3 regions of the Bradyrhizobium sp. 187 genome follow, and region 2 is predicted to be linked to each of the others. Evidence: predicted binding sites of a transcription regulator. Region 2 holds the regulator's gene; each other region holds the start of a gene.
What was found. Region 2 encodes LexA, which represses DNA repair genes until DNA is damaged. Its sites were predicted from a motif close to TGTTCNNNNTGTGTTCNG; they were not measured.
Positions count from the first base shown of each region.

Region 1: the regulator LexA is predicted to act here: its motif matches at 779-796, upstream of IVB19_RS17350 (DUF3072 domain-containing protein).
Region 3: the regulator LexA is predicted to act here: its motif matches at 1,563-1,580, upstream of IVB19_RS01915 (helicase-related protein).

Region 1 covers NZ_CP064693.1:3,641,535-3,643,799, reverse strand. Annotated here, with positions in the region: gene IVB19_RS17360 (hypothetical protein) at 1-293, opposite strand, end outside; gene IVB19_RS17355 (hypothetical protein) at 462-677, opposite strand; gene IVB19_RS17350 (DUF3072 domain-containing protein) at 838-1,053, shown strand; gene IVB19_RS17345 (hypothetical protein) at 1,682-1,951, opposite strand; gene IVB19_RS17340 (hypothetical protein) at 1,957-2,199, opposite strand.
Region 2 covers NZ_CP064693.1:4,046,078-4,048,342, forward strand. Annotated here, with positions in the region: gene IVB19_RS19345 (molybdopterin molybdotransferase MoeA) at 1-568, shown strand, start outside; gene lexA (transcriptional repressor LexA) at 745-1,446, shown strand; gene IVB19_RS19355 (hypothetical protein) at 1,940-2,265, shown strand, end outside.
Region 3 covers NZ_CP064693.1:403,907-406,171, reverse strand. Annotated here, with positions in the region: gene IVB19_RS01915 (helicase-related protein) at 1-1,282, opposite strand, end outside; gene IVB19_RS01910 (DUF3108 domain-containing protein) at 1,974-2,265, opposite strand, start outside.

The DNA of each region.
Region 1 (2,265 bases), 400 kb from region 2:
AGGGGATGTTGCGAGGACGCGAGCGAACCTTCGAGGTGAAGGTATGGCAGCATCGCCTCCACGGCCATCCCGATCAGGGCAACCGCAACCAGCCCGCCAACCGCCGAAGCGAACAGGTTGACGATCCATCCGATCGCGCCGCGCTCGTTCGACCAAGCCTCGTAGATCGCGACAGCCAGCATCACGAGCACAAAGACCAGCATGAAGCTCATCGAGCCGCCGACGCTCGCCTTCGACCCGAAGATTTCCACCAGCAGCATGGCCGCCACCGCGAGCAGTGTGATCGCCTTCACGACTTTCCTCTTTGGTGTCTCAGCACATAGGCCGCGAAGCCAATTCCGATGCCGAGCAGGCTTTGCAGCATGGCGGTTGGTCGCGCCGGGCTTCGCCGGGGTTCAACAAATTGCACTCGGAGAACTGCAGGACCGCCGCGCAGTGACGACCGAAGGCCGGGGACCGATCTATGCAGCTTGCCTATTGGAAAGCCGCTCGAACGCCGTGATGGCCCGGTTGGCCAGCATGAGGCGTCTGTGCTCGCCCTTGCGGACCATCTCTTCGACGGCGGCCGAGAGAAAGCGGCTGGTGAACGGCGCGTCGCTGACTTGTCCGGTGCGCTCCAGATAATCCCAGGCGATCTGCACGGAATGTTCGATGAGATGGGACAGGTTCTCGCTCATGCAGAACCTACGCTTGGCGGGAGCGCTTGTTCCGCGCTGGCCAGTAGGTCGGTTCTTCATGGCAGATCTCGAGACGTTCAATTTCCGCACGTTTTCGACTGACGAACAAATGAGGAACGACAAGCGCGCGCCGACGTTAGGTGGAAAAGGAGAGATCGCGATGGCTGACAAGACAGCTGACAACACCGGGGACAACACACAAAAGGATCCGAAGGATTGGGTTTCCGGCGACGACCCGATGACCGGCGCCCAGGAATCCTACCTCAAGACCCTCGCCGAGCAGGCGCACAAGCCCCTCCCCAAGAAGGATCTGACCAAGGCAGAGGCGTCAGAGCTGATCGACACGATGCGGCAAAAGGCCGGGCTCGAGAAGTAGACAGCGGGCATGTACGCCCCGTCCCTGCGAGACGGAAGAACATGACTCACCGATGATCAGAAGTGTCGCGGGAAGGTTGCAGGCGTTCGGCCAACGCTGCATTCACAAACGTTGAGCGCGCTGCATTTCGTCGGGCACAGACAGCGTCGATTGAGCGCACGATCCCGCAATGTCGATTCCACAACTTCAATGCCGGGATCGCGGCCTGTCGCTTTGCGAGCCGGGCACTCATCCTGCTTTGCCTTGCTTCACGTCATGTACGATGTCACCGATGGTGCTTCCCACGACAATCGCGGCAACAACAGGCCAACCGGCGGCTACCATAAGGATGGCCCCGTAGCGCATGTCTTCGCCGGGCCGTTTGTAACTGTCTCGGCCCGAGAACAGGAGCACCGCGATCAGGCAGCCAACTGCGTATCGTCTAAACCATTTCACGACGAGAGACCTTCGTTTACGGGCATTCGTCGCCTCGAACTCCGTCGTGGTTCATGATGTCGGCCGTCCGGCCGCTCGCCGGCAGGCGAAATTTCAGACGATCATGCAAGGCGCGTCAGGCGCCTTGCATGACCTGCTGCCGCTCATTTTCTTGAGCGCGCTGAGCATCGGCTCCGCGCCGAGCTCAGTTCTGTCACTTCGGCAGATCGCGGATTGCCAGCTTGATGACTGTAAGGACAACGAAAGCGGGCGCCCCGTAAACGATGGCGTTCACGGCCCAAGTGATGGCGACGCCCAAGAAAACGGAACTGCCGACAGCTCCCCAGAAAAGGTAAGCTGCGGATATACCCGGCATCTCCCATGCCATCACAGGGGTGGAGTAGTCGGTTAGCTGCTCCATGACGAGCAGCACCGTCGAGACGAGGGCCCCGATTGCCAGTGCGACGGTGAGAACGGATTTCATTGTCTTCAAAGGCCCAACAGCGCCATCACGATCGGAATCATAAAAAAGGCTGCCAGGCCGAGGAGGCCTCCTACGGCAATCTTCACCCAACGCCGTTGAATTTTCGGCTCGAGCCATGTCGCCAGTTTGACCCAGAGCGCATACGCCCATCCGGCAACAATCGAGCGGATAAGTGCAAACAGAAGCTCGCCTAGAATATTGGCCATAGCGGTTAGTCGCGTCAGTTTCGCGGGGAGTTCATCTGCCAACGGCTAAACAACCCCGTGTCCCCCGTGAGTGAGGTGGCCCAGTTCTGCGATTTGCGTCACGTTCTG
Region 2 (2,265 bases):
GACCATCGACCTCGGTATTGCCGCCGACACGCTCGAGGCCACCACCGCCGGCATCCGCCGCGCCCGCGAGAGCGGCGCCGACGTCCTGATCACGACCGGCGGCGCATCGGTCGGCGACCACGATCTGGTCCAGCAGGCACTGCGGGACGAAGGCATCGCGATGGCGTTCTGGAAGATCGCGATGCGGCCAGGCAAGCCGATGATGCACGGGCGACTCGGCGCAATGGGTGTGATCGGCCTGCCGGGCAATCCCGTATCGTCCTACGTGTGCGCTTTCCTGTTCATGGTGCCGCTGATTCGCGCCCTGTCGGGCCGTTCAGTGATTCACCATCGCCGTGAACGCGCCGTGCTCGGCCGCGACGTCGGCGCCAACGACCAGCGCGAGGACTATCTGCGCGCGCATCTTGAGGAGCGTGACGATGGCACACGCGTCGTTGTTCCCGTCAATCATCAGGACTCTTCGCTGCTTGCGAATCTCGCTGCAGCACAGGTACTTCTCGTCCGCGCACCATTCGCGCCGAAGGCCGAAGCCGGCACGGCTTGCGAAGTGTTGCGGCTCCCCGTCTGAGCGCCCCCGCAACGCGCGTTCCGCGCACTTTGCTCTGTTCACGGTAAATTAAGCAGTTGCGGAACATGTATCGAACATATAGTGTCTGTTCATGATTTGTTTCGAGCATGCAGCGGCTTATGGCCGAATTCAGCGTCTCGGAATCGGACGACATCAACCGGGGGACTTTGGTCGAGATGTTAACGCGCAAACAATACGAGCTTCTGCGGTTCATCAGTGAACGTCTGAAGGAAAGCGGCGTGCCGCCCTCCTTCGACGAGATGAAGGATGCGCTCGATCTGCGCTCGAAGTCGGGCATCCATCGCCTGATCACGGCGCTCGAGGAGCGTGGCTTCATCCGACGCCTGCCCAACCGCGCCCGTGCGATTGAAGTCATCAAGCTGCCGGAGCTCCAGGCAGCCGCTGGCAGCCGCCGCGGCTTCACGCCGAGCGTCATCGAGGGCAATCTCGGCAAGGTGCGTGCGAGCGCGAGCCTGCCCGCTGACGAGGGCGAACGTCCCGTCGCGGTGCCGGTGATGGGCCGCATCGCGGCCGGCACGCCGATCGAGGCGTTGCAGACCCGCAGCCATACTATCAGCGTACCGCCTGACATGCTCGGCTCGGGCGAGCATTACGCGCTGGAAGTGCGCGGCGACTCGATGGTCGAAGCCGGCATTCTCGACGGCGACATGGCCCTGATCCAGCGCAACGAGAGCGCCGATACCGGCGACATCGTGGTGGCGCTGATCGACGACGAGGAAGCGACGCTGAAGCGCTTCCGCCGTCGCGGCGCCTCGATCGCGCTCGAGCCCGCCAACGCGGCCTATGAGGTCCGCATCCTGCCGCCCAACCGGGTGAAGATTCAGGGCAAGCTGATCGGGCTTTACCGGAAGTACTGATACCGGGAGTCTTTCTATCGGCAGTACTTCATATCGGAAGCACTTCATGCCGGAGGTGCTTGGCGCCTCGCGCGCTTCCGATCGACATCGCCGGTCAGAGATTGGAGCGGATCATCGTCCGCTCCGGCTGGATAGCCTTTCTGGTTCTGCACAGACTATCCGGCCCCTCCTCCAACGCTGGCTCCTCGCCACGCCGACGAAGCAGCACCGCTTCAAGCAGCACCGCTTCGCGGCTCGGTTGTTCGAGGAAACAGCGACCAGCGGTCAAGTTCGGCCGTTGCAGCCAAGTTGGCAATGTTCGCGTACGCGCCTCCCGAATGCATCGCGGCGAGCTTTGTTCCTATTGAATTCGGGAAAGATAATGTGATCGCGGCTTGCGGAAGCCAGCCGCAGATTTGCCCACAACCAAGCAGAGCGTTCGTGCTTCCACTCTGATAGAGGCCTGCGCCTCGATAAGAGACGCGGGTTGCTATCCCAGCATGAGGAGCACCCGATGTGTGACTACAGCCTACATGCCGTCGCGTCGCGCCCCGCCGAAGTCGGCGAGACGATCGTCACGACAAGCTTCCGCGGCACCTCGACGCGCGGCTTCGCCTCTGCAGCCGATCCGTCTGTTGCCGTCTGCCTGCTGCCGGGGACGGAGCTCGCCTTCGCCGACGACGTCCGCTACGACAATCGCTGGATCTGGACGCGCACCATCAATTCCCGCGTGGGCAAGTTCGGCAAGATCGATCCGCACGTTCCCGACCGCCATCATGATGCGATCGAATTCCCCGACGGCAAATACGTGCTGGTGACGCAGCTCGTCGAAGGCCAGCG
Region 3 (2,265 bases), 3.6 Mb from region 2:
GCGTGTCGATATCGCCGTCGACGCGGTCGGCCTGGTCGATCTGGGTCCTGAACCAGGCGTCGGGGATGCATCCCTTCCGCATCAGGAAGCCGTACAGCGTCGTCACCAGCTCGGCATGGGCGGCCGGCGACAGCTTTCGATAATCCGGGACCTGGCAGGCCTCCCACAGCCGTTCCACCGCGTCCTTGCCATGCGCGACGTCGCGCACCTCGGCGTCGCGGGCGGCATGGTCGAGCACGCGCATGTCCTCGGCAATCGGCGCACGCGTCAGCGCGTCGTGGCCGGGGGCCAGGTTCAGCGACACCTGGAGCGCGCCGAGGGAAGCGAAATCCAGCTTCGAATTGCGCCATTGCAAAACCTTCACCGGATCGAAGGTGTGGTTCTGCAGCGCATTGACGAGCTCGGGCTCGAACGGCGCGCAGCGACCGGTGGTGCCGAAGGTGCCGTTGCGGGTGGCGCGGCCGGCGCGGCCGGCGATCTGGGCGAATTCGGACGGCGTCAGCCGGCGGAACTGGTAGCCGTCGTACTTGCGGTCGGAGGCAAAGGCGACGTGGTCGACGTCGAGATTGAGGCCCATGCCGACGGCGTCGGTGGCGACGAGGTAATCGACCTCGCCGTTCTGGAACATCGCGACCTGCGCGTTGCGGGTGCGCGGCGACAGCGAGCCCAGCACCACCGCGGCGCCGCCATGCTGGCGGCGGATCAGCTCGGCGATGGCGTAGACCTCGTCGGCCGAGAAGGCGACGATGGCGGTGCGGCGCGGCTGCCGCGTGATCTTGCGATCACCCGCGAATTCCAGCTGCGACAAGCGCGGCCGCGTGATCATGGAGACGCCCGGCAGCAGCCGCTCGATGATCGGACGCATGGTCGCTGCGCCGAGCAGCAGCGTCTCGTCGCGGCCGCGGCGGTTGAGGATGCGGTCGGTGAAGACATGGCCGCGTTCCAGATCGGATGCGATCTGCACCTCGTCGACGGCAAGGAAGGAGACGTCGAGATCCCGCGGCATCGCCTCGACGGTCGAGACCCAGTAGCGCGGCGCTTTCGGCTTGATCTTCTCCTCGCCGGTCACGAGCGCGACGGCATCGGGGCCGACCCTTGCTGCGATCTTGTTGTAGACCTCGCGCGCGAGCAGGCGCAGCGGCAGCCCGATCATGCCGGAGGGATGCGCGAGCATCCGCTCGATGGCGAGATGGGTCTTGCCGGTGTTGGTGGGACCGAGCACCGCAGTGACGCCGGCGCCGGGAAGCCGCTCGGAAGCGAAGGGGGAGGAGGAAAAAGGCATCTGGGGGATTAGGTAATGGCGATTGGGGCGAATGTCAGTGCTGTTTTGGGGCGGTGGCGCGAAGGGCCTGGAAGTCACCTCGCTGCGGCTTCTCCGCCGTCATGCCCCGGCTTGACCGGGGCATCCAGTACGCTGCGGCTTCTCCGCTCAACCACAGACGCCTCGGCGTACTGGATCGCCCGGTCAAGCCGGGCGATGACACCGAGAGTGTGGGAGCATTCTCCCCGAACCCAGCGCAACTGTCTCACTTTGCGACGCTTTTCCCGTTGGCTTTAAGCTTCGGAACGAGTTGAGAACGAATCGCGGCCGAATCGCTGACTCCCCCTTGAGTCCTGTTCCGTTCACGCAAGATGTCGCGGGAGGCTTGTTGGGTCGCACTAGATGGAGTTTTGGCCTGCCGCACAAGCGACGTTGAGATGGCGGATTCGTTAAAGCTGGGGACGGCGCGGAGTCGAATCAGAATCGGGGAGGAGTCAAATGGATTCCCGGTTCTCGACCCCCTCCAAACAAAATGCGCGAAAACAACCCCATGCACAGTAGGGATGTTGTTGAAATCATTGATGTTTATTTTCACCAAAAGGGAGGTCCGTAGCCCGCATGGAGCGGAGCGCAATGCGGGGGCCGAAGCAAAGAACCCCGGATTACGCTGCGCTCCATCCGGGCTACGGCAGCGGGGCTACGGCACCCAGGCCTACTGCGTCTTCGCGACCTTGGGCGGCTGGGCGCTGGTGATGAAGGAGGTCGCTTCCAGCATGGCCGGCCCGAGCGGGGTCGGCACTTTCAGCCAGAACGGGACCAGGATGCGCGTTCCGGCGATCGGCGCGAACGCGACCTCGATGTTGCGCTGGGCGGCGAGATATTTGATCACCGGACGGTCGGGGATGTAGCCGGCGATGGGAACGAAATACAGCGAGCAGACCACGACCTGGCCGTGGTAGCCCTTCTCCGCCTTGACGTTTTCCATGCGCTTGAAATCGAGCTTG